2 regions of the Nitratireductor sp. OM-1 genome follow, and region 2 is predicted to be linked to the other one. Evidence: riboswitches for the same ligand, from Rfam matches in the RefSeq annotation. Region 2 holds a riboswitch; the other holds the start of a gene.
The links. A riboswitch is a leader RNA that binds a small molecule or an ion and turns the genes downstream of it on or off. The one in region 2 is predicted to bind S-adenosylmethionine.

Region 1 (15,098 bases), 1.0 Mb from region 2:
CGCAGCCTCTGGAGCCGTCGCATATCTGATCGACCGAAAGGCGGCACAAAAGCTCTCATCCAGAAAGCGCTTCTTCCGTGCCGTCGATGAAGACCTCTCCTGGCCCTGGGAACTGGGCCTGTCCATATGGTCAGTCTCTCCCAATCTGGTGGAAGAGGTCAGCCACAACCTCGGTGGCTCTCTGCTCGAAATGGATCGCAAGTCCACCAAACGCCGAAGAAACATTGCACGCTCGCTGTGGGGCAACGTGATCCAGGCTTACAAGCTGGCGCGCTCGAAGGCGTACAATAGCAGCTTCGGCTGAGGCCACTCCCAGGCATTGATGCAACGTCCCCCGCCTCGCCGGAGCGGCATCTCGCTTTTCAACCTGACCAACAACAACCGCACCACCCAGGTTCGCACAATCGGTCTCGCATCGATGAGAAACGATGGCGCGGAGAAGTGAGAAGGCATAAGATGCGGCCTGTTCACTGATCCGGGCTCAGGCCGCCAGCGCGGTCATTTCGAGGTTCTCACTTTGCATTTCCATTCCGGGGAATGTCTTCGCATCAAATACGCCTTGCCGGACCCTGCGGACGGTCTTGACCGCACAGGCACATTTTTCGCGTCAGGGCGACGGTGGCATGCCTTTTGATATTCGAACGCCACATGCACGCGACCTCGAAGCGCTGCTTGCGATTGAGAATGCAGCGTTCCCCGGCGACAGGCTGTCGCGCCGCTCCTTGAGACGCCTGATGGAGGCGAAGAGCGCCATCATCTGTGCGACCGAGGAAGACGGGCGCATCATTGGCTATGCGCTGGCGTTGACCCGGCGCACCAGCACCATTGCGCGGCTTTATTCCATCGCGGTTGATCCTGCCGAAAGCGGCAGGGGCGTGGCGGCGGCTCTGCTTCTGGAACTCGAACGCCGGGTGCTGGACAGGGGCCTGCGCGCGGTGCGGCTGGAAGTGCGGGAAGACAATGAAGGGGCGATCCGGCTCTATCAGCGCGCCGGCTATCACCCATTCGGCCGATACGAGAATTACTATCAAGACGGCATGAGCGCGCTTCGCTACGAAAAGGCGTTGCGCGCTTTCAACACGGAGAGCGGCCCCAGATGAGTTGGGTCATCCTGACAGGCAAGAAAGGCGACCTCGACGAGACCGCCACCCCCTACAAGATCATCACCAATCGCGATTACCTGGCGCATCCAGCCCTGTTTCGGGGCCAGCGGCCGAAAATCATCAACCTGTCGTCCAGCTACGCCTATCAGAGCCGCGGATATTATGCATCGCTTCTGGCGAGCTCTCGCGGCCATCGCGTCATTCCCTCGGTCGAAACCATGATCGACCTGTCGGCGCGCAAACTCTATGAAAACGCACTTCCCGAACTGGAGCAGGCGCTCAATCGCTGCCGGGCGGAGACAGGCGGCGCCTTCCCTGCAAGCGTCAGCGTGTTCTTTGGCATTGGTCCCGACAGGGGCTGGGAGCGGTTTGCAAAACTCCTGTTCGACTGGTTTCGCGCTCCCGCGCTCGAAGTCGCCATCAAGAACGGAGAATGGGCGACGATCACGCGCATCGGCTTTCGCCCGCTATCGCGCATGAGCGCGGCGGAGAAAGAACGCTTCACCGCCTCCCTGCACAGCTATACCAGCCGGCAGTGGCGCGACAGCCGCACCCGCGTTCCGGCACGCTACAGTTTCGCAACGCTGATCGACCCGCGCGAGGAACTGCCGCCATCGAGCGTGGCCTCGTTGAAGCACTGGTCGCGCATTGCTGCCCGGATGGGGGTGGAGGTGGAGCCGATCACCCGGAAGGATCTGCCGCGGCTGGCAAATTTCGATGCACTTTTTATCCGCGAGACAACGTCCATCTCCAACCACACATATCGGTTTGCACGCCGCGCGCAGCAGGAAGGGATGCCGGTCATCGACGATCCTCTCTCGATGATCCGCTGCACCAACAAGGTCTACCTGAACGAGCTGATGGCAACGCACCGCGTGGCGGTTCCGCCGACCGTGATGATTGCCGGCCCCGCCGATCTTGAACGCGCGGCTGACCTGCTGGGTTTTCCGCTGGTGCTCAAAACGCCGGACAGCTCGTTTTCGCGCGGCGTGAAGAAGGCCTCGAACATGGCCGAATTGAAAACACTGGCGATGAAATGGCTGGAAGATTCCGATCTTCTCATCGCGCAGAAATTCCTGCCGACCGCGTTTGACTGGCGCATCGGTGTCCTCGATGGCGAGCCCCTCTTCTCCGTGCAGTATCTCATGGCGAAGAAGCACTGGCAGATCGTCAATCACGAGCGGCAGGGGCGTCCCGACGAAGGGGGCTTCCGCTCGTTCCGACTGACCGAAACGCCGGCTAACGTTCTCGATACCGCAGTGCGCGCCGCCCGCTGTATCGGAAGCGGCCTCTACGGCGTCGACATCAAGGCGACACCGGAGGGCATTCACGTCATCGAGGTCAACGACAATCCCAATCTGGATCACGGCTGCGAGGATGCCGGAGAGAAAGACGAAGTCTGGACCCGTCTGACACAGTGGTTCATCGACCGTCTGGAGCGCTGAAAAACATCTCTGCGGCCAGTCACCTGCCCGACTGGCCGGGGTTGAGGCCCTCAGGCCCGCGACTTTCCACCGGCTGTCAAATCACCGTCGCACGCCTCCGCTAGGAGTCTGGGCATTTGCCGAGACAGGTCGGCTCGGTCCAGCACAAAGCCAGAGGAATGCCGTCATGAAAAAGCAGGATATCGTCAGTCTCTCCTGGGATGAATTCGATGAAATGCGCGATCCCCGCCCCGATGCCAATGGCTTCGATGCGGTTGTCGAGCGCGCCATTTCGCGCCGTGGCTTTCTGGGCGGCGTGCTTGCCTTCGGCTCTGCCGCAGCCGTGATGGGCAGCGGAGTTCTCTCCTCCACCACCTCCGCAAAGGCGCAAGTCTCGGCCTTCGCGTTCGAGCCGATTGGCATCGCCACCGACCACGACATTCACGTCCCGAAAGGCTACGCCTGGAAGACGCTGGTGCGCTGGGGCGACCCACTTTTCAAGGAAGCCGAGGGCGCCTATTCGCCGGAAACGGGCGTGTCCGTCGACATGTCCGACAAGGTGTTCGGTGAGAACACCGACGGCATGGAAACTTTCGTCGACGGCGACAAGACGATCCTTGCGATCAATTCGGAATATGTGAATCCGAAGATCAACCTGCCGGCCGCCTCCGAAGGCATGCCGCAGAACGCCGATGAAGTGCGTCTTCTCAAGAACATGCAGGGTGTCACCGTGCTCGAGATCGCCGACAGCGGCGACGGCTATGAAGTCGTGCTCGACAGCCCCTACAACCGTCGCATCACCCATGAAACGCAGATGACCATGGACGGCCCCGCCGCCGGCTCCGATCTGGTCAAGACCAACGCAGATCCTGAAGGCGTTTCGCCCAAGGGCACGATGAACAATTGCGGCTCCGGCAAGACGCTCTGGGGCACCTATCTGACCTGCGAAGAAAACTTCAACGGTTATTTCGGTACGACCGCCGAGCGTGAAGCCACCGAAGGCGAAAAGCGCTACGGCATCGGCGGCGAAGGCCGTTACGCCTACGAAAAGTTCGAAGAGCGCTTCGACCTCGCAAAAGAGCCCAACGAGCCGAACCGCCATGGCTGGGTCACGGAAATCAACCCGTTAGACCCGTCCTCCACCCCGGTCAAGCATACGGCGCTCGGCCGCTTCAAGCACGAGAACGCCGAGATGGTGCAGGCCGCCGACGGACGCATCGTGGTCTATATGGGCGACGACGAGCGCGGCGAGTTCATCTACAAATATGTCTCCGACAAGAGCTGGGCCGAAGGCCAGCCGACCGACGGCCTGCTGTCGAACGGCACGCTTTATGTCGCAAAGTTCAATGACGACATGACCGGCGAGTGGCTGCCGCTGACCCCGGAAAGCACGGGCATGGAACTGGCGGACATTCTGGTGTTCTCGCGCATGGCTGGCTCCAAGGTCGGCGCGACCACCATGGACCGCCCCGAATGGGTTGCCGCAAACCCGCTGCGCGTGGAGGTGTATTGCGCCCTCACCAACAACAAGAACCGTGGCGTGAAGGCCAATGCCGGCGGTGATGAACAGCCCGTCGGCGGCCCCAACCCGCGTGAGACAAACAATTACGGTCAGATCGTGCGCTGGCGCCCGGCTGGCGAAGACCATGGCGCAGACGGCTTCACCTGGGATCTCTACGTCATGGCCGGCAACCCGACCGTCTACGACAACGTCTATGCCGGCTCGGAAAACGTCAACGAAGGCAACATGTTCAACTCGCCCGACGGCATGGCCTTCTCCTCCGATGGCATGCTGTGGATCCAGACCGACGGCGACGACAGCAATGAAGGCGAGTTCGCTGGCCAGGGCAACAACCAGATGCTGGTCGGCAATCCCGAAACCGGCGAGATCGCCCGCTTCCTGACCGCGCCGAATGGCGCGGAAGTGACCGGCCTCAGCTGGTCGCCGGACGGCAAGGTCGCCTTTGTCGGCATCCAGCATCCGGGCGGCAACTGGCCGGACGGAAACGGCAAGCCGCGCTCGGCGGTCATCGCGGTCTGGCGCGAAGATGGCCAGGCCATCGGCTGATTGCCCACTGCCTGCAGATCACAGAGGGGACGTCCTGCGGGGCGTCCCCTTTTGCATGGGGGGCGAATTCGCAGATGGCGCACCATCCCGCTTAACCCCACTCATCGCACGGTCGAGCCGCACCGGGCGCAACAGCCAGCCCTTTTCGTTTCAAAACGAGCCGTTTATGACGGCTTGACGCAGACACATTTCCACCCCACCTGTCAGCCGCCCCGCATAATGCAATTCACCAACCGGATCACCACACCGTGCAAGCGCTCAAGAGCCTGATTGAATCCCGCCGTTTCGAGGCGGTCATCACCGTCCTCATCGTCATCAACGCCGTCACGCTCGGGCTCGAAACCTCAGAGCGCGCCATGGCCGCCGTTGGCCCGCTGCTGCTGACGATCGACCGGGCAATCCTCGGCGTCTTCGTGCTGGAACTCATGGCGCGCTTCGCGGTCTACCAGAAGAATTTCTTCCGCGATCCCTGGCGCATCTTCGATCTCTTGATCGTGGGCATCGCGCTGGTGCCGGCAACGGCCGGCCTCTCGGTGCTGCGCGCCCTGCGCATTCTGCGTGTGTTGCGGCTGGTCAGCATGGTGCCGTCGCTGCGCAGGGTCGTTGGCGGCCTTGTCGCGGCGCTGCCCGGCATGGGCTCCATCATGCTGCTTCTGGGCCTCGTTTATTACGTGTTCGCCGTGATGGCGACGAAGCTTTTCGGCGCATCCTTCCCAGACTGGTTCGGCACGATCGGTCATTCGGCCTATTCGCTGTTCCAGATCATGACGCTGGAAAGCTGGTCGATGGGCATCGTGCGGCCGGTGATGGAAGTCTATCCGCTTGCCTGGATGTTCTTCATCCCCTTCATCGTCTCCACCACCTTCACGGTGCTCAACCTCTTCATCGGTATCATCGTCTCGGCCATGCAGGCCGAGCATGATGAGGAAGCATCGGCAGAGCGCACGGCGCTACAGGCCGAGCAGGAAGTCATCCTCGATGAAATCCGCGCCCTGCGCAAAGAGGTGCAGGCGATGAATGCCGAAAAGCAGAAGGCGGAGCGCTGATCGGAACGATCAGCGCATCCGGAAATGCTTGGAGAGCTTGAGCGACTGGCCCTGATAATTGGACTTCAGGTCCGCGCCATAGAGCGCGCTCGGCCGCGACAGCATCCGCTCATAGACAAGCCGGCCGACGATCTGTCCATGTTCGAGAATGAACGGGACTTCGTGGCTGCGCACTTCCAGAACCGCGCGGCTGCCAGTGCCGCCTGCCGATGAATGGCCGAAACCGGGATCGAAGAAGCCGGCATAGTGCACGCGGAATTCGCCCACCAGCGGATCGAAAGGCGTCATCTCGGCGGCATGGAAAGGCGGCACATGCACCGCCTCCTGCGACACAAGAATATAGAACTCGTCCGGATCAAGGATCAGGCCGCCAGCGCCATCGCCGGTGAGCGGCTCCCAGAAATCGGCAACCTCGTGCTGGTCGCGCTTGTCCACGTCGATCAGTGCCGTGTGATGCTTCGCGCGGTAGCCGATCAGCCCGTTGGCGTCGCCACTCAGATCCACCGAAAGCGCAATGCCGCCCTTGGTGATGTTCGGCTCTTCCGCCGCCACAAGCGTTTCACGCGCATGCAGGTCCGAAAGCGCGCTTTCATCGAGCAGCGCCTTGCCGGTGCGGAAACGGATCTGCGACAGGCGCGAGCCGGTGCGCACGACGATGGGGAAGGTGCGCGGGCTCACTTCCATGTAGAGCGGGCCGGAATAGCCAGCGGGGATCTTGTCGAACTCCTGGCCATTGTCGGTCATCACGCGCGTGAAGATGTCGAGCCGGCCGGTCGAGCTTTTCGGATTGGCGGAGGCCGAGATGCCATCCGGCAGATCGAGCCCTTCCAGAAGCGGCACGATGTAAACACAGCCGGTTTCCAGAACCGCACCCTCGCCCAGCTGGATCTCGTGCAGCTTGAGCCGGTCGAGCTTTTCCGAAACGCGATGGTTGGGACCGGGCAGGAAGCTGGCGCGCACGCGATACGCCACAGCGCCAAGCCTGAGGTCGAGACTGGCCGGCTGAATCTGGTCAGGGTCCAGTGGGCGGGCCGAGGCCAGCGCCCCGTTGTCGAACAGTGCCGCGATGTCCTTGTCCGGCAGAATTCCCGCTTTTGCCAACGCCCCTTCTCCTTGCACAGGGTTTAATTGAACGAGGTTTAGCGCCGCTCGTCGTTGACGCAAGGCGCTTGAGGGTCTAATGGACCTTTATCCCGTGGTGATTTGGCCGGTCGGCTTGCAGCCACGTTAAAGAAGTCGCTAAAAGGCCGCGCTCGATGGACGAACCGGCATGCGACTTTTCGCGGCCGGTTTTTTTGTTGGGTAAAGAAGCGATGACCGATCATTTCGAAGACAACTGGAAACCACAGACAACCCTCGTGCATGGCGGGGTCACCCGCTCGCATTTCGGCGAGACCTCAGAAGCGCTCTATCTGACTCAGGGCTTCGTTTATGACAGCGCGGAAGCCGCCGAGGCGCGTTTCAAGGGCGAAGAGCCCGGTTTCGTTTACTCGCGCTATGCAAACCCCACCGTGGACATGTTCGAGCGCCGCATGTGTGCGCTGGAGGGTGCAGAAGAAGCCCGCGCCATGTCATCCGGCATGGCTGCCGTCACCGCCGCCCTTCTCTGTTCGCTCAAGGCGGGCGATCACGTGGTCGCCGGCCGCGCGCTGTTCGGCTCCTGTCGCTGGGTGGTCGAGACGCTGATGCCGCGCTACGGCATCGAAACCACGCTGATCGATGGCGCAAAGCTTGAGAACTGGAAAGCCGCCGTGCGGCCCAACACCAGGCTGTTCTTCCTCGAAAGCCCGACCAACCCGACGCTGGAAGTGGCCGACATCGCCGGTGTCGCCGCACTTGCCAACGAAATCGGCGGGCGACTGGTGGTCGACAACGTGTTCGCCACGCCGCTCCTGCAAAAGCCGCTGGAGCTTGGCGCACACGTGGTCGTCTACTCCGCCACCAAGCATATTGACGGTCAGGGCCGCTGCCTTGGCGGCGTCGTGCTTTCGGACCGGGAGTGGGTGGACGAGCACCTGCAGGATTTCTTCCGTCACACCGGGCCGAGCCTCTCGCCGTTCAACGCATGGACGCTGCTCAAGGGGCTGGAGACACTGCCGCTGCGCGTGCGCCAGCAGACCGAAAGCGCCGGCCGCATCGCGGATCTGCTCGCCGGGCATCCGAAGATCGCGCGCGTCATCTATCCCGGCCGCAAGGACCACCCGCAGGCCGACATCATCGCCAAACAGATGAAGGGTGGCTCGACGCTTCTCTGCGTCGAACTGAAGGGCGGCAAGAAGGAAGCCTTTGCGTTTGAGAATGCGCTGAAAATCTTCCAGATTTCCAACAATCTGGGCGACGCCAAGAGCCTCATCACGCATCCCGCCACGACGACCCACAAGAACCTGTCGGACGAGGCGCGCGCCGAGCTTGGCATTGGCGACGGCACGCTGCGCATTTCGGTGGGCCTTGAAGACGGCGACGACCTTATCGCCGATGTCGAGCGCGCGCTGGACGCGGTCTAAACCTCAGCCCCGCGCTCCGGGCCGGTTCAGCCGAACCGGCCTGCCGCCAGCACGATGCGCGACACGGTCGTGTAGAGCGTGATGAGAGCAAAGGCGTAGGCAAAGATCGCGAACCATTGCGGGAAAAGGCACATGGCCACGAACACGGCCAGCGTCTCGCTGGCCTCGGCCAGCCCTGTGGTGAAGAACAGCGATTTCTCGCCCCGCGCCCTGCTCTTGAGACGGTGTTTTTCGGCCATCACCGCATAGGCGAGAAAGCTCGCCCCGTTGACGTAGAACGCCAGAAGCAGCACCCCGCCGGCAATGGCGTTGGCCTCCGGATCGGCAATCATGAAGCCAAGCGGCACCGCGCCGTAGAAGGCGAAATCGAGCACAATGTCGAGATAGCCGCCGAAATCTGTCTTGCCGTTGATGCGCGCCACAGCGCCATCCAGCCCGTCGCACAGACGGCTGGCGAGAATAAGCGCCAGTCCGGCCCAGTACGCACCGAATGCGATGGCCGCCGCTGCGGCCAGCCCCAGAACCAGACCTGCATAAGTGATGGCGTTCGCGCGCACTCCCGCCGCCGCGAGCTGCGTCGCCATGGCCGACAATCCGGGATCGATCTTTCGGTGCGCCCAACCGTCAAGCATGTTTCACCACTGTTTCCCTGCTGAACGGCCCATGATTAGCGTCTTTCCTGCTCTCATGCCGCTCACAATGGCGTCATGGGAACGTTATGGGGAGCGTCATGGGGGAGCATTACGGGGCCTTCCTGAGCGAAGACGCCATGAGCTCTGCCGTAATTTCTGCTATAGTCGCGGTCTTTCATGAAGACGCGCAACGCGATGCTCGCGTGGCGCGTCCAGCAAGAGCTTGCCCCAATGTATCGAACCGTCACCCAATCCATCGAAGTGTGCGCCGAGCCCAGCTATCTGTCGTCCCAGTCGGACCCGGAAAGCCGTCATTTCGTCTGGGCCTATCGGATCACCATCACCAACCATTCGCCCGAAACCGTTCAGGTGGTTTCGCGCTACTGGCACATCACCGATGAAACGGGACGGGTGCAGGAAGTGCGTGGCGAGGGCGTGGTCGGCGAACAGCCGGTGCTGCAACCCGGCGACAGCTACACCTACACCTCCGGGTGCCCGCTTACGGCACCCTCGGGCATCATGGTCGGACGCTACACCATGCGCGGTCCGCATGGTGCATTCTTCGATGTGGACATCCCGGCCTTTTCGCTCGACCTGCCGGGCGCGGCCGCCCGGATCAACTGAAGTCGGCGGGGTCGAACACGTATTCCGTCGAGCAGAACTCGCAGGTCACACGGATGGAGCCTTCATCCGTGCTCTCAGCCAGCTCTTCCGGCGTAAAACCGTCCAGAACCGCCTTGATCTTGTCGCGCGAGCAGGAGCAGTCGTCCAGCACGTTCGTGCCTTCATAGACACGCACGCCATGCTCGTGGAACAGGCGATAGAGAAGCCGCTCCGACCCCACGGTGGGATCGACCAGCTCGGTCATCTCGGCCGTGGAAAGCAGCATGCGCGCTTCCTGCCAGGCATCGTCTTCGGGATGCGTCGAGCCGTCATGGTTCTCGTCGCCGTCACCGCCGTGCAGATCCGCGCCACGCATGCGCTCATGCGAAGCCGGCAGGAACTGCAGGAGAACGCCACCCGCGCGCCAGTGTTCCTGGCCGCCATCGGCGCCCGGCAGAACCATCTTGGCCACGCCAAGCCGCACCTCGGTCGGGATCTGTTCGGACTGGCGGAAATAGGTCTTCGCCACGTCTTCGAGATTGGTGCCGTCGAGCTGGACGATGCCCTGATAGCGCTGCATGTCCGAACCCTGATCCACCGTCAGAGCCAGAACGCCGGCACCGAGCAGATCTTCAGGCGAATCCTTGCCCGCTTCCACGGCTTCCGCCAGACGGTCCTCATCGAACCGCGCATAGGCGCGCACCGAGCTCGGCGTTGCGAAATCGGCAACCAGCATGTCCACCGGCCCGTCGGAACGGGTCTGCACGATGAACTTGCCCTCGAATTTGAGAGAGCTGCCCAGAAGCACCGTGAGCACGATCACTTCGGCAAGCAGCCGCGCCACCGGTTCGGGATAGGTGTGACGGGCGAGAATCTGGTCGAGCATCGGCCCGAGCTGGACCGCGCGGCCGCGCACATCCAGAGGCTCCACATCGAAGGGCACGACATGATCGTCGCCGGCGAAGCCGAACTCGCCCAATTTTCTCGCTTCGCTCGTCACCGGGTTAAACACCATGCAAGGACTGCTTTCTGTGCGTGAAGACGGTTTTCAGCCTCGTCAAACACCACTGAATGCGGGCCGTCAATAACCTCGTCGGTCACTTCTTCGCCGCGATGCGCCGGCAGGCAGTGCATGAACAGCGCGTCGGACCTGGCGTGTTTCATCAGCGCTTCGTTCACCTGGTAGGGCATGAACACGTTCCCGCCGCGCGCGCGATGCTCCTGGCCCATCGAAACCCAGGTGTCCGTGACGACACAGTCGGCGTCCGCCACCGCTTCTTCTGCGGTCTTGGTGAAGGTGATGCGGCCACCATTGGCGCGCGCCCACTCGACATATTTCGCGTCCGGCTCGCTGCCCTTCGGCACCGCGATGTTGAGACGGAAATCCATGCGCGCCGATGCCTCGATGAGCGAGTGCAGAACATTGTTGCCGTCGCCGGTCCAGGCGAACAGCTTGTCCTTCACCGGGCCGCGATGCTCCTCGAAGGTGAGGATATCGGCCATGATCTGACAGGGATGCGTATCATCGGTCAGGGCGTTGATAACCGGGACCGTCGCATTTTCCGCCAGTTCCAGCAGGCGCTCATGCGCCGTGGTGCGGATCATGATCGCATCGACATAGCGCGACAGAACCTTCGCCGTGTCGGCGATGGTTTCCGAGCGGCCAAGCTGCATCTCCGCACCGGTCAGCATGATGGTCTCGCCACCCAGCTGACGCATGCCGACATCGAACGACACGCGGGTGCGCGTCGACGGCTTGTCGAAGATCATGGCAAGCGCCTTGCCCTCGAGCGGCTTCTCGCGCTCGCCGGCTTTCAGGCGCTCCTTGCGCGCACGCGCATCGTCCAGCATGAAACGCAGGTCCTGCGCGTCCACGGTCGAAAGATCAATGAAGTGGCGAAGACCGCTGGCCATGCCCGTCTCCCTGGTTTTATCAAGCATCGGCTTTTTCGGTCGCGTTCACCGCGGCAGCGGCATCGTGAATGCGCTTCACCGCCTCGCGAATTTCGTCTTCGGTCACGATCAATGGCGGCAACAGACGCAGCACATTGTCGCCAGCCGGCACCACCAGCATCTTCTGGTCGCGCAGGGCTTCCAGAAGGCGCAGGTTCTGCACCTTGCATTTGATGCCGATCATCAGACCTTCACCGCGAATACCCTCGATCACATCGGGGAACGCGTCGGCAACGGCGGCAAGCCCCTGCTTGAGCTGGAGGCCGCGCGCGGCGATGTTTTCGAGGAAACCGTCCTCCAGCACCACATCGAGCACAGCATTGCCGACCGCCATGGCGAGCGGATTGCCACCAAACGTCGTGCCATGGGTGCCGGGCGTCATGCCCTTGGCAGCCTCGGCCGTGGCAAGGCATGCGCCGAGCGGGAAACCGCCGCCAATGCCCTTGGCAACCGCCATCAGATCCGGCGTGATCTCGGCCCACTCATGGGCAAACAGCTTGCCCGTGCGCCCGACGCCGCTCTGCACCTCATCAAGGATGAGCAGCAGACCGTGCCGGTCGCAAAGCTCGCGCAGACGACGCATGAATGCATTGGGAACCGGGCGCACACCGCCCTCACCCTGGATCGGCTCCACAAGGATAGCCGCCGTTTCCGGGCCGATCGCCTTTAAGAGCGCTTCCTCGTCCCCGAACGGCACCTGATCGAAACCTTCGACCTTGGGGCCGAAACCTTCAAGATACTTCGCCTGTCCGCCGGCAGCGATGGTAGCGAGCGTGCGACCGTGGAACGCGCCCTCGAACGTGATGATGCGGATACGCTCGGGCTGGCCGTTCACATGGTGATAGCGTCGCGCCGTCTTGATCGCGCATTCCAGCGCCTCTGCGCCCGAATTGGTGAAGAACACCTTCTCGGCAAAGCTGCTCTCTGCAAGGCGCTCGCCCAGACGGGCCTGACCGGGAATTTCATAGACATTGGAGACATGCCAGAGCTTGCCGGCCTGTTCCGTCAGCGCCTCTACGAGGTGCGGGTGCGCATGCCCCAGTGAATTGACGGCAATGCCGGCAGCGAAATCGAGATAACGCTCGCCATCAGCCGTTTCGATCCAGCAGCCCTCGCCGCGCTCGAATGCGAGGGGTTGACGGGCATAAGTTCCATAAAGCGCAGATTCACGCATCCACACGGTCTCCGCTGAGCCTGAGAATTGGTTCCTGCCTCGCGCGGACGCGCGTGCAGAAGGGTGAAATCAAAATGCCGCCCCAAGGGCGGCACTACGGGATTTATCGGTTGTTTCCGCATAAGTGTCAACGCACGCGGCACGACAGCGAGGTGACACCGAAAACCAGCAAATTGGGGAAAACCCTAAAAAGCGAATCAGCTTACGGTAAGGACTCTTGTCACGGAGTCAGACGATAAGGTAGTTTCTGGTCAAGCAAAAAGACTACATTTTGTGCGGCGGACCACTTCTACCATGATTATATGGTGCTCCCTCGGCTTTGGCTGAGCGAGACTGGATTCGGATTCCGCACGCTGGACAGGAGCGTGTCCCGATGAACTGGACTGACGAAAGAGTCGAAACCTTAAAGAAACTTTGGGCGGAAGGACTGAGCGCAAGCCAGATCGCAGCCCAGCTTGGCGGCGTCAGCCGCAATGCCGTGATCGGCAAGGTGCACCGCCTCAAACTCTCCAGCCGCGGTCGCGCAACGAGCCCGCGCACGCGCCAGAAGAAGGCAGCCACCGCAGCGCCGACCACGACGACGACCACCACGCGTCGTCCCCGCGCCACGCGGCCAACCACGGTGTCCATCGGCGCAACCGCGCTTCAGGCGCAGTTCGATCAGGAGCCGGTGGCCCAGACCTATATCCGTCCGGTTTCGGACGTGGTTGTGCCGATCTCGCGCAAGCTGGAGCTGGTACAGCTCACCGAAACGACGTGCAAATGGCCGAACGGCGACCCGCTGTCGGAAGAGTTCAGCTTCTGCGGCAACGAAGCCGGCGAGAGCGGCCCCTACTGCGCCTACCATTCGCGCATCGCCTACCAGCCCGCTTCGGAGCGGCGCCGGGCGCGCTGATCGCGAAAGACTTCTCCTCTGCACTACCCGGCTCGCATCATGCGCAGCCGGGTTTTTCTTTGCCTGAGTGAAATCTGAAGCACCGCACGGGCCGAGGGCGCGAGAAGCCCCTCGCCCTCGCCTCAATCAACGACTACCGGCTTGCTTGCCCGCTCTCGTGGCTAGTTTTCGGGCGCAGCGACAACCCGGTGGCTCTGATCTTCCTTTGGACGCTCGAGCGGTAACTGCCGGCCCGTCACGATGTGATGCACCGTTTCCGCGATATTGGTCGCATGGTCGCCGATGCGTTCGATGTTCTTGGCGCAGAACAGAAGATGGGTGCAGGCCGTGATGTTGCGCGGGTCTTCCATCATGTAGGTGAGCAGCTCCCGAAAGAGCGACGTGTACATGGCGTCGATTTCCTCATCCCGGTCGCGCACGAAACCGATGCGCTCCACGGAACGGGAGGCATAGACATCGAGCACTTCCTTGAGCTGGGTCAGCGCCAGGCTCGCCAGCGCCTCCAGCCCGCGGAAAAGACGGATCGGCTGACTGCCCTCGGTCACCGCAACAACGCGCTTTGCGATGTTCTTGCCGAGATCGCCGATGCGCTCCAGATCCGATGAAATACGAATGGCGCCCACGATCTCGCGCAAATCGTCGGCGACCGGCTGGCGCTTGCCGATGATGATAACGGCGCGTTCACCGATCTCCCGCTCCTTCTCATCAAGGAACAGATCATCCTCGACCACCTTGCGGCCCAGTGCGGCATCCGACTGCACGAGCGCAGCGACGGATTCCGCCACCATGCGCTCAGCATAGCCACCCATGGCTGCAATCTGGTCCGACAGATAGTTCAACTCATCGTCGAATGACCGCATCGTGTGCTGTGTCTGCATGGTTTCAATCCTTCTCAGCCCGGCCTTCTCAGCCCGGTCGGCCTCGTTGCCTGCCATCCCTACTAAGTTATTGTGATGGCGGTAAAATGAAAGTGGTGACGCAATCTGCGCCCGGACTGTTCTGCCTTACCCTGCCGGCGGCACGGGCGGGAAATGAACGGTGAACGAAGAGCCCTCTCCCGGCGCCGATTTCACGGAAAGCCGCGCATCGTGCCGCGTCAGAATGTGCTTCACGATGGAAAGGCCGAGGCCCGTCCCCTTCTGGATCCGGCTCGTTTCGATATCCACGCGATAGAAGCGCTCGGTGATGCGCGGGATGTGCTCTTCGGGAATGCCGGGACCGAAGTCGCGCACCGTGATCCGCACCTCATCCATCGGGCTTGCCTGTTCGGCCGATACGATAACACGCTCACCGTCACTGCCATATTTGCAGGCGTTTTCGATCAGGTTCTCGAAAACCTGAACAAGCTCATCGGAATGCCCTGCGATCAGCATCGGTTTGACACCGAGCTCCGAAACAAACTCGACATCATTCTCGCCGGCAATGTGACGCATGGACTCCATCACGCCCTTCACGAGCTCCACCACATCGAGTTGCGTGCTCGGCTTCTGATAGGGCTTCATCTCCAGCCGTGACAGCGACAGGAGATCATCGATGAGCCGCGCCATGCGCTGCGTCTGGTTCTGCATGATCTGCAGGAACTTTTCCCGCGCCGCCGGGTCATCGCGGGCCGGGCCGCGCAGCGTTTCAATGAAGCCCGCAACGGAGGCCAGCGGCGTGCGCAGCTCATGGCTGGCATTGGCGATGAAGTCCGCCC
Region 2 (15,098 bases):
CGCTGATGGAGGAATATGTTCCGGGCCGCACGGAAAACCTGCACGATTATCTGATCCCGACCATTGGCGACGTGCCGCCCATCGAAACCATTCTCGTGGAAGTGCCGGACCCGGAAGGGCCGTTCGGGGCGAAGGGGCTGGGCGAGCATGTGCTGATCCCCACCGCGCCGGCGATCCTCAATGCGATCCGTCATGCGGTGGGTGTGGAGGTGACGAAAGTGCCGGCCACGCCAAGCCGCATTCTGGCGGCGATCCGGGCGCGGGAGGCAGGACAATGAACGAGCTGACCGAACGTTTCGAGGCGACGCCGCCCAAAAAGCCGGCAGGCGACAAGCTGCGCTGCGATGCATGCCCCGTCATGTGCTACATCGCCGAAGGGCGCACGGGCGCCTGTGATCGCTATGGCAATTTCGACGGGCGCATCACGCGCTGCGACCCGGTGACCATTCTCGAACACGCGGCCGAGGAAGGCGACCCGGTGGTTCCCTTCGAGGGGGAAGCGCCGTGGGATGGCGAACTGGTCAACACCAAGCGCCGCTTCGTGAGCGCGGTCGGCGCGGGCACCACTTATCCCGACTACAAGCCCGCCCCCTTCATCGTGTCGCAGGAGGTGGAAGGTGTCGATCTCGTCACGGTCGTGACGGAGGGGATTTTCTCCTATTGCGGCGTGAAGGTGAAGATCGACACCGACCGGCATCTCGGCCCTGAAGCCGCGACGGTGCGCGCGGATGGCGAGGCGGTCGGCCATGTGACCACGGCTGAATATGGCAGCCAGATGCTCTCGCTCGGCGGGGTGCAGCACCTGACGGGCGGCTCCAAGGCGGAAGGCCGTGTCACCTGCCAGGCGCTGATGGACCTGTGCAACAAGAAGCCGGTGGAGCTGACCATCGACGGCGGTGCAGGCATTGTCGTGCAGGCGGGAAAGCCGCCGGTCATCGACGGCACGCGCGAGGAGCGCATGCGGGTCGGCTGCGGGTCGGCGACCATTGGCATGTTCGCCTCGCAATGGAAGGGGCTGGTGGACGAGGTGGTTGTCGTCGATGACCACATCACCGGCGTCGTGTCCGAGCATCAGGCGGGCAAGGTGATCGGCTGGGAAGACACCGGCATCAAGATCATTGGCCGCCGCTCCACACCGGGGCGCTATTTCAAGGTGTCCGAGCCGGGGCTGGGCTGGGGCGGCACGACCATTGACGATCCGCTGGAAATTCTTGGCCCCTTCAATGAGAAGAAGGGCGCACGGCCCGGACTTTCGCTGCTCATGGTGTCCACCACGGGCGAGCAGTTTTCCTATTACGAGCTCGACGAGGCGCTGAAGCCCGTCAAGAAGCCGTTCCCCGAACGCCTGCGCAAATCCGTGGAGCTGATCGAGGAGAACTGCGAGCCGGCGCTTTGCACCGTTCTGTTCATGGGCGGTGCGGGAGGCAGTCTTCGCGCTGGTGTGACGGAGAATCCGGTCAATCTCACGCGCTCGGTTCAGGGGCTCAAAACCTATGTCACGGTTGGCGGCGCGCCGGTCTATGTGTGGCCGGGCGGTGGCATCACCATCATGGTGGATGTGATGCGCACGCCCGAAAACGCTTTTGGCTATGTGCCGACCCCGGCGCTGGTCGCGCCCATCGAGTTCACGCTCCGGCGGGAGGATTACATTCGCCTCGGCGGCTATGCGGATGAGATCCGCAGCGTGGAAGACGTGCTGGAAAAGGGCGGCGAGTATTTCAATCAACGTGAGGCGCGGGGCGCTGCCGCATCGAACCCCTGGCCGCCGCTACACCAGTTGCGCCGGGAGCCGAAGCGATGAGCGGCCCGACCGCCAACTGGTTGGCCGATGGGCGTCGTCTGCACCTGAACCACGGCCCGATTGATCTGATTGTCGAGGCGTTCGGCGCGGAAGATGAATGCCGTGCGGCCTATCGGCAGGCCGTTGTGCGGTTCGATACGATCCTTGAAGAACTGGTGGCGGAACTGCCGGCTCTGCGCAGCCCTGTCGGAGAAGAACCGCGCAGTTTTGCATCCACCACCGCGCGCCGCATGGAGGCGGCGACAGAGCGCCATGCGCCTGCCTTCGTCACGCCCATGGCGGCGGTGGCCGGGAGCGTTGCCGATGAGGTTCTTGCAGCTCTCGTTGAGGGGCGGACGCTGGCGCGCGCCTATGTGAACAATGGCGGCGACAGCGCGTTTTATCTCAGGGAAGGCGAAAGCCTCGAAGCGGCCATTGCCGGAACTGGAAACGGCTTCGCCGACCGCGTGACAATCCGCTCAGGCGATCCCGTGCGGGGCATGGCGACGAGCGGGTGGCGCGGGCGCAGTCATTCGCTCGGTATTGCAGATGCGGTGACGGTGCTGGCGCGTTCCGCTGCTTCTGCCGATGTGGCGGCGACGCTGATCGCCAATGCGGTTGATCTGCCGGGGCACCCGGCAATATCCCGCGTTCCGGCCTGTGAAATCGATCCCAACAGTGATCTGCGCGACCGTCTGGTGACGCAGGCTGTTGGCGCGCTCTCGCGGTCCGAGGTTGCGCAGGCGCTTGAACGCGGTCTTGCGGTGGCCGAGGCGATGCGCGACCGTGGTCTCATCGAGAGTGCGGCCCTTTTCCTGTGCGGTGCGGTGCGCGAATGCGGCGCTGCCCCGCTTGTCAGCATGCGTGATCGCGCCGCCAAAGGCGCAACCGGACCCAGAAACCTTTCCAACAACAGGATTGCCCATCATGCCTGAATTCACCCTGCGCAAGATCGCGCTTGTGACCGAAGAAATTCTCCATGAGGGCGGCCCGACCCCGATGAAGCCGCGTCGCCGCGCTGCCGCTCTGGCGCTGGTGAAGAATCCCTTCGCTGGCGGCTATGTGGAAGAGGTCGAGAGCGCGATGGAGGATTTGAAGCCGCTCGGGCTGGAGATGTCCGACCGTCTCATCGCTGCGCTTGGCGGTGACATTGCGGTGATCGACGGTTTCGGCAAGGGCGCCATTGTCGGCACGGCCGGTGAGTTGGAACACGGGGCGCTGTGGCATGTGCCGGGTGGTTACGCCATGCGTGAGCGGCTGGGCGATTCGAAGGCCATCGTGCCCTCATCCAAGAAGGTGGGCGGGTTTGGCGCGCGCATCGATATTCCGCTCGGCCACATCAACGCGGCCTATGTGCGCAGCCATTTCGACGCGATGGAAGTGGGGATGCCGGATGGTCCGCGCCCCGACGAAATCCTGTTTGTGCTTGCCATGGCCTGTGGACCGCGTATCCATGCGCGCATGGGCGGCCTGAGGGCCGACGAAGTGAAAGGCGAGGACGGTCTCAGATGACAGTGGAGCGCGACGGGCTCGGGATGCAGGCCGATAACAACACGGCTGATGTCTATGAGCTCGGCGAGCAGGTTGGCTTCATCCTGCGCAAGGCCAACCAGCGCCATCTGGCGATTTTTGCGGCGCGCATCAGCGATCTGACGCCGCCGCAGTTTGCTGCGCTGGCAAAGCTTCACGAGGTTGGCGCAACCTCCCAGAATCAGCTTGGCCAGCTTGTGGCGATGGACGCCGCGACCATCAAGGGTGTTATCGACCGGTTGAAGGCCCGCGATCTCGTTGCGCTTGAGCCGCATGGCAGTGACCGGCGTCGTCTGGTCGTCAGCCTGAGCGACAAGGGCAGGGAGACCATCGAGTCACTCCTGCCCGATGCGCTGGAGGTGAGCGAGGAGACGCTGGCTCCGCTGACCCCGCGCGAGACCGCCACTTTTCTGCGCCTTCTGGCAAAGCTTGCCGAAGGCTGAGGCCAGAGCGCCGTGCGTCCGAATGGACGCACAAAGGACGCTCTAACCTCTTGAAAACACGCATCGTGCTTTCCGGAAATCGATTCCGATTTTCGGGCCGATGCTCTAACCCCGGTTATAGGCGGGTTTTGCGCGCAGGAATGTGAGCAGTGCGCCATAAGGCGCGAGCATGGCGAAGCCGATCAGCAGTTTTACCGCGAAATCGCCCAGCGCCAGCGAAAGCCACAGGGGCGCTTCAATGCCTGTGCCGAACAGCGAGACCGGGAAGGCCAGAGAAGCGTCTTCCAGGCCGAATGCCGTGTCGAGAAAGGCAAACCGTGCGGCAAAGGCCAGCGAGAAAAACAGCACCGTGTCGAGCATGGAGCCGATCAGCGTCGAGATGAGCGGTGCGCGCCACCATGCGCTGCCGCGAAGCCGGTCGAACACGGCGACGTCGAGAAGCTGTGCAAAGAGGAACGCTGCGCCCGAGGCAATGGCGATACGCGGGCTGGCGAGCCAGATCGAGAGAATAACTGCCAGCACGAAGCCTGAAAGCACCACCCGCCGGGCGGCGCCGGGGCCAAAGCGGCGATTCGTCAGATCGTTGATGAGAAACGCTACCGGATAGGTGAAAGCGCCCCAGGTGAGAAGCTCACCCAGGCCAAAATGGCGAAACGGAAACTGAACGAGAAAGTTCGAGGCGGTCACGATGATCGCCATGGAGGCCATGAAAGGCCAGATCGCATAAAGCCGATTCATTTTTTTATCCTGGGTGATGGAACCAGAAAGCTCGCCAGCGGTACAAATCCTGAAAAGGCTTGAAGCCTCAACCCGGAAATGCACGCCCCATGGCGAGCCGATCATCCTGTCAAACAGTGCCCCGGCTGTGCCGGGGCGCAGAAGCCTTAAGCAGCTGCAACCTGTTCGGACATCTTCTTCTCGACCTGCTTCTTCAGCAGACGTGCACGCTGGGAAAGCTCATTCGCTTTCGCCTTCACGAGGAACGCGTCGAGGCCACCACGGTGCTCCACCGTGCGCAGGGCGCTGGCGGAAACGCGCAGACGCACGTTCTGGCCAAGAGCCTCGGACTGCAGGGTCACGTGGCACAGGTTGGGCAGAAAGCGACGACGCGTCCTGTTGTTCGCGTGGCTAACATTGTTGCCGGTCATTACGGCTTTGCCGGTCAGTTCGCAGGCGCGGGACATTTTTCAAACCTTCATCGTCTTGGCCCGCCCATACCCCACTGCCGCACCTTAAATTGGCGGCGCGCGGTTGATCATTGGCGGCCTTATGGAAAAAGTTGCCGTTCCATAGAGATATTTGGCGAGCGGGTCAAGCACCCAGCGCCCCTGTTCGGACAATCTCCATGGCCCTTTTCCAAAGAAATGCCTTAATATTCCTCTTCACGCAAGGGGGAGGGACGCTGCCGGTTCGCCGGCCTGGCTGGAGGAGACCGCTCGTGATGCGGCCTGCTGGATATTGTCTTGTTGTTGCGATTGGCTTTTGCGCCGCTTCAGGAACCGCTCTGGCGGAGACCGAGACGCATCGCCTTCGCTATGATGCGTTTCTCTATGGCATCCCCATTGGAAAGGCCGATTTCACGAGCCGTCTGGATGAAAGCCGCTTCGAGGTTTCGGGGCGGTTCGCCAGCGCCGGCATTGCGCGCCTGTTCGACAAGACGGATGGCACGGTGATTTCGAAAGGCCGGCTCTCCGGTGATGCCGTGACGCCATCTTCCTATGAGCTTGCCTATCTGAGCGGCAAAAAGCGTGAGACGACCACGATCCGTTTTTCCAAGGGGCAGATCACGGAGACGGTGATAACGCCGAAGCCCAAGAAACGCGGCAAGGACTGGGTGGCCGTGTCGAAGAAGGATCTCGCCGGGGCGCTTGATCCGCTGTCGGCCCTGCTGTCGCCGGCGGCAAGTGCAGCCGACGTCTGCAACCGCCGCTTCAAGGTGTTCGATGGCGAAATGCGCGCAGACATCGTTTTCTCGCCGGCAGCCAGGGGAGAGTGGATCGGCACGGACCTGATCACCTGCAGGGCGAAGTTCATCCCGGTCTCGGGTTATCGCAAGGGCCGCTCGACCATCGCTTTCCTGCGCGACAAGGCTCGTCTATTGGTTGCTTTCAGACCGCTTGGGGCGCGTGGCCATCACACGCCTGTCGAAGCGCGGATTGGAACCAAGGTCGGCACGGTTCATATTCGGGGCCGTCCGGTTGATTGAGGGGCGCATCTGCGCCGGGAGGGAATTTTGGCGCGCGCCACGCTGATCGGATTTACCGCTGTTGCCATGTGGGCGCTTCTGGCGCTTTTCACAGCCGGGTCGGGCGCTGTCCCGCCATTTCTTCTGTCGGCGCTGGCCTTTTCGGTGGCCGCGCTGATCGGTCTCGTCATGCGGGTGGCCGTGCCGTCCTCTGCGCCTGCCGCGCCCATTCCGCCCGTGGTCTGGCTGATCGGCATTGCCGGCCTGTTCGGCTACCATTTTTTCTATTTCACCGCCCTGCGCAATGCGCCGGCGGTGGAGGCGAGCCTGATCGCTTATCTCTGGCCGTTGCTCATCGTGCTGGGCTCCGCGCTCATGCCGGGCGAGCGGCTCGGTTGGCATCACATTGCCGGCGCGCTTCTGGGGCTTGCGGGCACCGCGCTCATCATCACCAAGGGCGGCGGCTTCACCTTCGAGAGCCGCTATGCGCTGGGCTATGCGGCGGCGGGGGCCTGCGCGTTTTTCTGGTCCGGTTATTCGCTCCTGTCGCGCCGGTTTCAGGCCGTGCCGACGAGTGTCGTGACCTGGTTCTGTGCGGCGACGGCGATCCTTTCCGCACTCTGCCATGTGTTGCTCGAAGAAACCGTCTGGCCGGGCTCCACGAGCGAATGGCTGAACGTGCTCGGTCTCGGGCTGATGCCGGTGGGTGCTGCGTTCTACGCCTGGGATTACGGGGTCAAGCGCGGCAACATTCAGGTTCTGGGCGCGGCGAGCTATGCCGCGCCGCTTCTTTCGACGCTGATCCTGATTGGAGCCGGCGCGGCGGAACCCTCCACCAGCATCATCGCCGCCTGTCTGCTGATCACCTTCGGCGCGGTGCTCGCGGCAAAGAACATGATCCTGAGACCATCGCGGAAGAAGGCCGGTGAGCCGGCCTGATCCCGTGGCGTGAGGTCAGGACCAGCGGTGTGAGGTCAGGAAATGTCCTTGCGTTTCCTGATTTCGGCGAAGACTTCCTCTTCGCTCGCGTCTTCCATGCCGAGATTGCGGCGGATCACCGGATCATGCGCGCGCAGGAATGGATTGGTGGCCATCTCCGCGCCGATGGTGGTCGGCAGGGTGGGCCTGCCCTCGCTGCGCAGACGCGCAATCTCCTTTGCACGCTCCTTGAGCACCGGGTTGGTGGGGTCCACCGTCAGGGCGAAGCGCGCATTGGTTTCCGTATATTCGTGGCCGCAATAGACGGTTGTCTCAAGCGGCAGGGCGGCAAGCTTCTGGAGTGAGGCGAGCATGACCGGCGGCTTGCACTCGAACAGCCGCCCGCAGCCAAGCGCAAACAGCGTGTCGGCGGTGAACACGACGCCGGAATCGGCGAAGTAATAGCTTACGTGCCCCGCCGTGTGCCCTGGCGTTTCGATCACCCGAACCGCCTGCTTGCCGACGCGTACCGTGTCGCCTTCCTTCACCGTGCTGTCGATGCCGGGAATGCGCCCGGCTTCTGCCGCCGGGCCGATGATGGTCAGGCCGAAACGCTCCTTGAGCGCGAGATTGGCTTCCACATGGTCGGGGTGATGGTGGGTTGTCAGGATCATCGTCGGACGCCAGCCGGTGCGTTCCACGGCTGACAGGATGGCGCGCTCTTCCGGCGCATCGATCAGCGCCGTTTCGCCGGTTTCGCTGTCATGGGCCAGAATGCCGAAATTGTCGCTGCGACAGATGAATTGTTCGATTTCCAGGGCCATGAATCTCTCCGTTGTCGGCTGGACGATAGGGCGGGGGCGGCGGCTTGTCACGCCGGGTGCGACAATTCTTGCCGGTGTCGTGGAAGGGGGGTACCGTCCCTGCCATGATTTCGGACATTGTCGCGCTTCGCGCCTTCTATTCCTCCCTGCTCGGTCATCTGGCCGAGCGCTCCATCGCCATGGCGCTTTCCGCCATCTGGTCGAAAAGCACCAGCGAGCGGTTTGTCGGGCTTGGCTACACGCTGCCCTGGCTCGACCGTTTCGGCGCGGATGCGGAGCGCACCTTCGCCTTCATGCCGGCCATGCAGGGCGCGGTGCCGTGGCCCTCGGGCAAACCCTCCGCCACCGCTCTGGTGTTCGAGGAGGAACTGCCGCTGCCCGATGCCTCGGTTGATCGCGTGCTGATGGTGCATGCGCTGGAGCATGTGGAGAACCCGCAGCAGGCTCTTCTGGAAATCTGGCGTGTGCTGGCCCCGGGCGGACGGTTGATCATTGCCGTGCCGAATCGGCGTGGCATGTGGGCGCGTTTCGAGCACACGCCGTTCGGCACCGGGCGGCCCTATTCGCGCGCCCAGCTTGCCGAGGCGCTGCGCGAGGCGAATTTCACGGCCACGGCCTGGGGGGACGCGCTGCACTTCCCGCCATCGGAGCGGCGCTTCGTGCTGCGGCTGCATCAGCTACTGGAGCAGGCCGGGCGGCGTTTCTGGCCGATTTTCTCGGGCGTTCTGGTGGTCGAGGCGGAGAAGCGCCTTTATCAGGGATTGCCGGTGGCGGCGCGGGCATCGCGGCGCGTTTTCGTGCCGGTGCTTTCGCCGCAGGGCGCAACACGGGTTGGCGGCCTTCGTCGCACTGGGAGCCGAAACGGGGGAAAGGGATAACCATCATGGCAATGAGCACATCCGTTACGGAACTCTTCGGCATCGAACTGCCGATCCTTCTGGCGCCCATGGCGGGATCTGCCGGATCGGCACTTGCGATTGCCGTGAGCAGCGCCGGCGGTTTGGGCTCGCTGCCCTGCGCCATGCTGACGCCGGAGAAGATACGCGCCGAGATGGAGGCGATCCGAAAGGGGACGGACGGGCCGGTCAATCTGAACTTCTTCTGCCATGTGCCGCCTGAACCCGATCCCGCGCGCGAGGCGGCATGGCGCGAGCGCCTGCGGCCTTTTTATTCCGAATTCGGCATTGACCCCGATGCGGCCCCGCCCGGTGGCGGGCGCAATCCTTTCAACGAGGAAAGCTGCGTCATCGTCGAGGAGACGCGCCCGGAAGTGGTGAGCTTTCACTTCGGCCTGCCGGATGAGGCGCTGATGGCGCGCGTGCGCGAAGCGGGGGCGAAGATCATCGCTTCGGCGACCACCGTGGCCGAGGCGCGCTATCTGGAAGAAAACGGCTGCGACGCCATCATCGCGCAGGGCGCGGAAGCCGGCGGTCATCGCGGCGTCTTTCTGGAGCCGGAGATTGCGACGCAGCCCGGCACGCTGGCGCTGGTGCCGCAGGTGGTGGACGCGGTTTCCGTTCCGGTCATTGCAGCCGGTGGCATCTGCGACGGGCGCGCCGTGGCGGCCTGTTTCATGCTTGGCGCTTCCGCCGTTCAGGTGGGGACGGCCTATCTGCAATCGCCCGAGGCGCTGACCGGCGCGGGCCATCGCGATGCGCTGGCGCTGGCGCGGGACGACCGCACGGTCCTGACCAATGTTTTCACCGGCAGGCCAGCCCGCGGGCTTTTGAACCGCTTCGTCAGCGAAGTGGGACCGATGAGCGATGATGCGCCGGAGTTTCCGCTGGCGACGGCTGCCATTGGCCCGCTGCGCGCTGCGGCGGAAAAGGCCGGGGTGAGCGATTTTTCGCCCTTATGGGCAGGGCAGGCGGCGGCTTTGGCCGCGCCCATGCCGGCGGGCGAACGCACGGTGAAGCTCGCCCGCGACGCTGCCGCGCTTCTACGCGGCTAGCAATTTCATTTCGTAGCCTGATGCCCTGCGCCGATCTCCGCCAGATCGTAGGGCGTCGACTGGTAGACCTGGTTGATCCAGTTGCCGAACAGAAGATGCGCGTGCGAGCGCCAGCGGTTCAGGGGCGGGCGGCTCGGATCATCATCGGGGTAATAGCCGTGCGGCACGGCGACCTCGGTTCCCGAAGCCACGTCGCGATCATATTCCTCCTTCAGCGAAGTGGAATCATATTCGATGTGGTTGAACATGTAGAGCCGGTTGCCCGTCTCCTCCGTCAGCAGGCATGGCCCCGTGACATCCGATTCCATCAGCACCTGCAGGCCCGTTTCCGGCTTAATGTCGGCGGAGCGCACTTCGGTCCAGCGGGACACCGGAATGGCGAAATCGTCGGAGAAACCGGCGAGGAAGGGCGAGGCGGGTGCGTTGTTGCGATGGCGGAAGACGCCGAACGCCTTCTTCTCCAGCGTGTATTTGGGAATGCGGTGAAAGTGCCATGCGGCGGCCATTGCGCCCCAGCAGATGAAGAAGGAGGAGTGGACGTTGGTCAGCGTCCAGTCGAAAATCTTCTCCAGTTCCTTCCAGTAGGTGACGTCTTCGAACGACAGAAGCTCGATGGGCGCACCCGTGATGATGAAGCCGTCGAACTTGCGGTCACGCACCTCTTCCCAGGTCTGGTAGAAGGAGATGAGGTGGTCTTCCGACGTGTTCTTGGCGCGGTGGTTGCCGATGCGCACAAGCGTCAGCTCCACCTGAAGCGGCGAAGCGCCGATGAGGCGGGCGAACTGCGTTTCGGTGCGGATCTTGTTCGGCATGAGGTTGAGCAGTCCGATCTGCAGCGGGCGGACGTCCTGCCGCAGCGCTGTTTCCTCGTCCATCACGGACACACCTTCACGCACGAGCACGTCGCGGGCGGGAAGCTGGTCGGGGATCTTGATCGGCATTGTTTTGCTCCAAACAAAAAGGACCGGGCTCCAAACAAAAAGACCGGCAGCGAAATCGCGGCCGGTCTCAGCAATATTCTTGCATCGCACGGCCTTTTAGCGAGTTGTTTTACGTGGCTGCAAGCCGACCGGCCAAATCACCACGAATGGAGATCATTATTTAAGGTGGCGTTTTCTTTGCGTCAATCGCCGTCATGGTCTAAAGCATCTGACGGATTTTCGCCTGAGACAGGCGTTCCCATCAACCGTTTCCCTAGAGCAGGACCATTCAATGAGCACGTCCGACCGTCCCGAACCGAAGCCCGGTGTCATGGATATCGCCGCTTATGTACCCGGTCGCGAAAGCGCGCCCGGCGCCATGAAGGTGTGGAAGCTCTCCTCCAACGAGTCCCCGCTTGGCCCTTCGCCAGCGGCCGTTGAGGCGATCTCCAAAACCATGGGACATCTGGAGCTCTATCCGGACGGTTCGGCGACGGCGCTGCGCGAGGCGATTGCCGAGACATATGGCCTGAACCCGGCCAACATTCTCTGCTCCAATGGTTCTGACGAACTGCTCGGCCTGCTGGCCCAGACCTACATCAAGCCCGGCGATGAAGGCATCTTCACCGAGCATGGCTTCCTCGTTTACCGCATCCAGATCCTGGCCGCCGGCGGCAAGCCGGTGGTGGTGAAGGAAGACAATGAGCGCACCGACGTGGATGCGATCCTTGCGGCGGTGACGCCGAAGACGCGCATCGTTTTCCTGGCCAACCCGAACAATCCGACCGGCACCTACATTCCGGTTGAAGAGGTGCGCCGCCTGCAGGCCGGCCTGCCGAAGGATGTGCTTCTGGTGCTGGACGCCGCCTATGCGGAATATGTGCGCCGCAACGACTATGAAGCCGGTATCGAGCTGGTGTCGTCGAGCGAGAATGTCGTCATGACGCGCACCTTCTCGAAGATCCACGGCATGGCGGCGCTGCGCATCGGCTGGATGTATGCGCCGGCTCACGTGGTGGACGCGGTGAACCGCGTGCGCGGCCCCTTCAACGTCAACGCGCTGGCCATTGAGGCCGGTGCTGCGGCGATCCGCGACAAGGCGCATCTGCAGCGCGCGCTTGAGCACAACGAGACCTGGAGCGCCTGGCTGGTTGAAGAGCTTGGCAAGCTTGGTCTGCGTGTGACGCCCAGTGTCTGCAACTTCCTGCTGATCCACTTCCCGGAGAATGGCGGCAAGACGGCTGCGGAGGCCGATGCCTTCCTTGGTTCGCGCGGCTATGTGCTGCGGCGTGTGGTGCCTTATGGTTTCCCCAACGCCCTGCGCCTGACCGTCGGCCCGGAAGAGGCCAACCGCGGCGTCGTCGCCGCTCTCAAGGAATTCATGGAAGGCTGAATCGTGCCTGACCCTCTTTTTAACAAGGTCGCGCTGATCGGCATCGGCCTGATTGGCTCGTCGCTTGCACGCGCCATCAGGCATGCCGGTCTGGCGTCGACCGTCGCCATCTCGACGCGCAGTGAACAGACGCTGGAAAAGGCCCGCGAGCTGGAACTGGGCGATGTCTACGAGCAGGACGCCGCCGAGGCGGTGCGCGATGCCGATCTGGTGATCATTTCGGTGCCCGTTGGCGCTTCGGGTGCGGTGGCGCAGGCGATTGCGCCGGCGCTGAAACCGGGCGCGATCGTGACCGACGTTGGCTCCACCAAGGCATCTGTTGTCGCGCAGATGCAGCCGCATCTGCCGGACACTGTGCATTTCATTCCCGGCCATCCCATCGCGGGTACAGAGGATTCCGGTCCTGCCGCCGGTTTTGCCGATCTGTTTGAGGGGCGCTGGTGCATTCTGACGCCGCTGCCGGACACGGATGCGGATGCGCTGGCGCGTCTGTCAGCCTTCTGGGAAGGCTGTGGCGCGATGGTCGACAGCATGGACCCGGAACACCACGACATGGTGCTGGCCATCGTTTCACACCTGCCGCACATCATCGCTTACAACATTGTCGGTACGGCGGACGATCTGGAAGCGGTGACGAAATCCGAGGTCATCAAATACTCGGCCTCAGGTTTCCGCGATTTCACGCGTCTGGCAGCGTCAGACCCGACCATGTGGCGTGATGTGTGCCTGCACAACAGTGATGCCATTCTGGAGATGCTGGCGCGGTTTTCCGAAGACCTTTCCGCACTTCAGCGGGCGATCCGCTGGGGCGATGGCGACAAGCTGTTCGAGATGTTCACGCGCACCCGCGCCATCCGCCGCTCCATCATTGAGGCGGGCCAGGACATCGACGTTCCGGACTTCGGACGTCACGCGCTGGCCCATCCCGAAAAGCCGTAAGGCTTATCTGACGGGCGGCACGCGCCCGAGCGGAATGAAACCGACAAAGACACGGCCCTGGCGGATATTGACCGGCAGGGTCGGCGCCTTGCCGAGATTGGCAAGCCCCGACGTGATGCCTGCGATCTGATCGCGCTGTGCGGGGAAAAGATCGCCGGCAAGACGCGCAATGGTCTGCGGCTCGTTGACCGTGACGCGCAGCTCGGCGTCAATCAGGCCGTTCTCCGCAATCCGTATCGGCCCCTGAAGGCTGAGCCCGGCCTCGGTGCCGGCCACGCTGAGGCGCAGGTTCTGCACATTGCCGGAGCGTCCACGCAGCCCGTTTCGTGCATTGGCCAACAGCGCCACGCCATCATCCAGCGACAAAAGCACTTCACCATCAAGCGCCGGAATGGTCGCGCCGCTGGTGAGAGCCGGGTCGAGCGAGAGCTTCTGCGCGATGAAGGCGAAATCCACATTCGCGCCGTTCTGGCGCGTGTGGGTCTGAATGCTGTCTGCGCGCGCGATGGGCTGACGTGTGTCGTCGTCCAGCGTCAGGACCACATTGGTGGCCTCGCTCGAAACGCGCTCCGGCAGGCGGGTGGTGAGACGCGCGCTGAGGCGCATATTGTCCCAATTCGCTTCAACCGGCGGGAAATGGGGGGCGGTAATTTTCGCGGGCGAATCCAGTTCACCCACGGTGCGCATGGGCTGATAGACCTGCGCTGCGGAACGGAACGCGCCGGCATTCACGGAGACGCCGGTCTCGGCGTTTTCGAAGGAAACGCTGCGGCAGAACAGGCCGATGCGGAAGGGATAACCCCGGGCCGTCGGTTCCTCGCAATTGACGTTCTGCTGGCCGAGATTGATGTCCTCGATGGCCGTGATGGTGCGGCGCTCCAGCGTGTCGGCAGCATAGAACCAGCCGCCGGTGTAAACGAGAATGGCCAGCACAATGAACAGCGCGAACAGCAGGAAGCGGCGGCTGGTATTGCGTTTGGTGCGTTTTCTTGACGGCATGAAGTCCTCCGGTTAACCCGTTCGCCACCAGTGATGACGACACAGCAACACCCTTTCAAGCATTGGGCAGGCGATATGGACGATTTTTGGGTCTTTGGCTACGGATCGCTGATGTGGCGGCCGGGTTTCGCCCACACCGAGACCCGCAAGGCCAGACTGCACGGCTATCGCCGGGCGCTGTGCATCCATTCGCATGTGCATCGCGGCACGCCGGACCGGCCGGGGCTGGTGCTCGGGCTGGACCGTGGCGGTTCATGCCTTGGGCTCGCTTTTCGCGTGCCGGGAGAATTGCAGCGCGAAGTGGTGGACTATCTGCGCGAGCGCGAGCTGGTCACCAATGTCTATCTGGAGCGCCGGGTGGGCGTTCGGCTTGACGATGGCTTGGCGGTTGAGGCTTTGACCTATGTGGTCGACCGCGCCCACGGGCAATATGCCGGCAGCATGGACATCGACCACGCGGCGCAGCAGGTGAGCGCGTCCGTCGGGCAATCCGGGCCCAATGTCGACTATGTGCGCAACACGGTCGAGCACCTGCAGGCGCTGGGCATTCGCGATCACTGGCTTGAAGCGGTGGCTGCCCGCATCGGCAATGCGGGCAAGGGCGCTATCTAGGGGCCTGACCCTGGGGGCAGGTCTGGCTTCAGGAGGCGGCGGTGACGCCCAGCTCCTGAAGGCGTTTGCGGGCTGTCTCCGGCAGCGGCGGCGGATTGGCCGATGTGGCGGCTTCCACCAGCATTTCATCGCAGGCCGCTTCCGTTTCGCCGACAAGGCGCCTCTGGAACTCCTCGCGCGACAGGCCGGGTTCGATGGGCGGCAGGAAGCGCGCGCGAATGACGCCCGGATGGCGCAGGAACTTGCGCCGGGGCCAGAACAGGCCGGCCGCATGCGCAACCGGCACCACCGGGACGCCAAGCTGTGCGTAGAGCTCGACAATGCCGTATTTATAGGCCGGTTCCGCGCCCGGCGGACGGCGCGTGCCTTCGGGATAGATGATGAGCTGGCGATTTTCCTTCATCAGCTCATGGGCCTGTTTTACCGCCTGCTTGAGGGCCTTGGTGCGGCTGCCGCGATTGATCGGGATCATGCGCATCTTGGCCACGTACCAGCCGAAGAAGGGGATCCACATCAGTTCGCGCTTCAGGATGTAGAGCGCATCGGGGATGTGCGGCAGAAAGGCAATCGTGTCCCAGAAAGACTGATGCTTGGGCGCGATGAT

Region 1: it holds a riboswitch for S-adenosylmethionine, as region 2 does, so the genes downstream of both, DEJ54_RS07445 (O-succinylhomoserine sulfhydrylase) here and metA (homoserine O-succinyltransferase) in region 2, are expected to answer to the same signal.

What each region holds. Positions count from the first base shown of each region.
Region 1 is NZ_CP029208.1:1,555,253-1,570,350, reverse strand. Features, by position in the region: gene DEJ54_RS07475 (glycosyltransferase family 25 protein) at 1-304, shown strand, start outside; gene DEJ54_RS07470 (N-acetyltransferase) at 624-1,100, shown strand; gene DEJ54_RS07465 (RimK family protein) at 1,097-2,548, shown strand; gene DEJ54_RS07460 (PhoX family phosphatase) at 2,715-4,595, shown strand; gene DEJ54_RS07455 (ion transporter) at 4,844-5,641, shown strand; gene DEJ54_RS07450 (2'-deoxycytidine 5'-triphosphate deaminase) at 5,651-6,742, opposite strand; SAM riboswitch at 6,827-6,904, shown strand; gene DEJ54_RS07445 (O-succinylhomoserine sulfhydrylase) at 6,955-8,145, shown strand; gene DEJ54_RS07440 (CDP-alcohol phosphatidyltransferase family protein) at 8,172-8,777, opposite strand; gene apaG (Co2+/Mg2+ efflux protein ApaG) at 9,009-9,401, shown strand; gene DEJ54_RS07430 (Hsp33 family molecular chaperone) at 9,394-10,395, opposite strand; gene argF (ornithine carbamoyltransferase) at 10,377-11,294, opposite strand; gene DEJ54_RS07420 (aspartate aminotransferase family protein) at 11,314-12,507, opposite strand; gene DEJ54_RS07415 (GcrA family cell cycle regulator) at 12,881-13,402, shown strand; gene phoU (phosphate signaling complex protein PhoU) at 13,564-14,280, opposite strand; gene DEJ54_RS07405 (ATP-binding protein) at 14,407-15,098, opposite strand, start outside.
Region 2 is NZ_CP029208.1:519,748-534,845, reverse strand. Features, by position in the region: gene DEJ54_RS02455 (molybdopterin-dependent oxidoreductase) at 1-278, shown strand, start outside; gene DEJ54_RS02450 (6-hydroxynicotinate reductase) at 275-1,801, shown strand; gene DEJ54_RS02445 (UPF0280 family protein) at 1,798-2,715, shown strand; gene DEJ54_RS02440 (amino acid synthesis family protein) at 2,708-3,292, shown strand; gene DEJ54_RS02435 (MarR family winged helix-turn-helix transcriptional regulator) at 3,289-3,753, shown strand; gene DEJ54_RS02430 (queuosine precursor transporter) at 3,859-4,491, opposite strand; gene rpmB (50S ribosomal protein L28) at 4,638-4,937, opposite strand; gene DEJ54_RS02420 (DUF3108 domain-containing protein) at 5,195-5,959, shown strand; gene DEJ54_RS02415 (DMT family transporter) at 5,987-6,877, shown strand; gene gloB (hydroxyacylglutathione hydrolase) at 6,913-7,680, opposite strand; gene DEJ54_RS02405 (class I SAM-dependent methyltransferase) at 7,785-8,558, shown strand; gene DEJ54_RS02400 (nitronate monooxygenase family protein) at 8,564-9,631, shown strand; gene metA (homoserine O-succinyltransferase) at 9,637-10,572, opposite strand; SAM riboswitch at 10,649-10,726, opposite strand; gene hisC (histidinol-phosphate transaminase) at 10,844-11,944, shown strand; gene DEJ54_RS02385 (prephenate/arogenate dehydrogenase family protein) at 11,948-12,883, shown strand; gene DEJ54_RS02380 (DUF2125 domain-containing protein) at 12,887-13,882, opposite strand; gene DEJ54_RS02375 (gamma-glutamylcyclotransferase) at 13,958-14,494, shown strand; gene DEJ54_RS02370 (1-acyl-sn-glycerol-3-phosphate acyltransferase) at 14,523-15,098, opposite strand, start outside.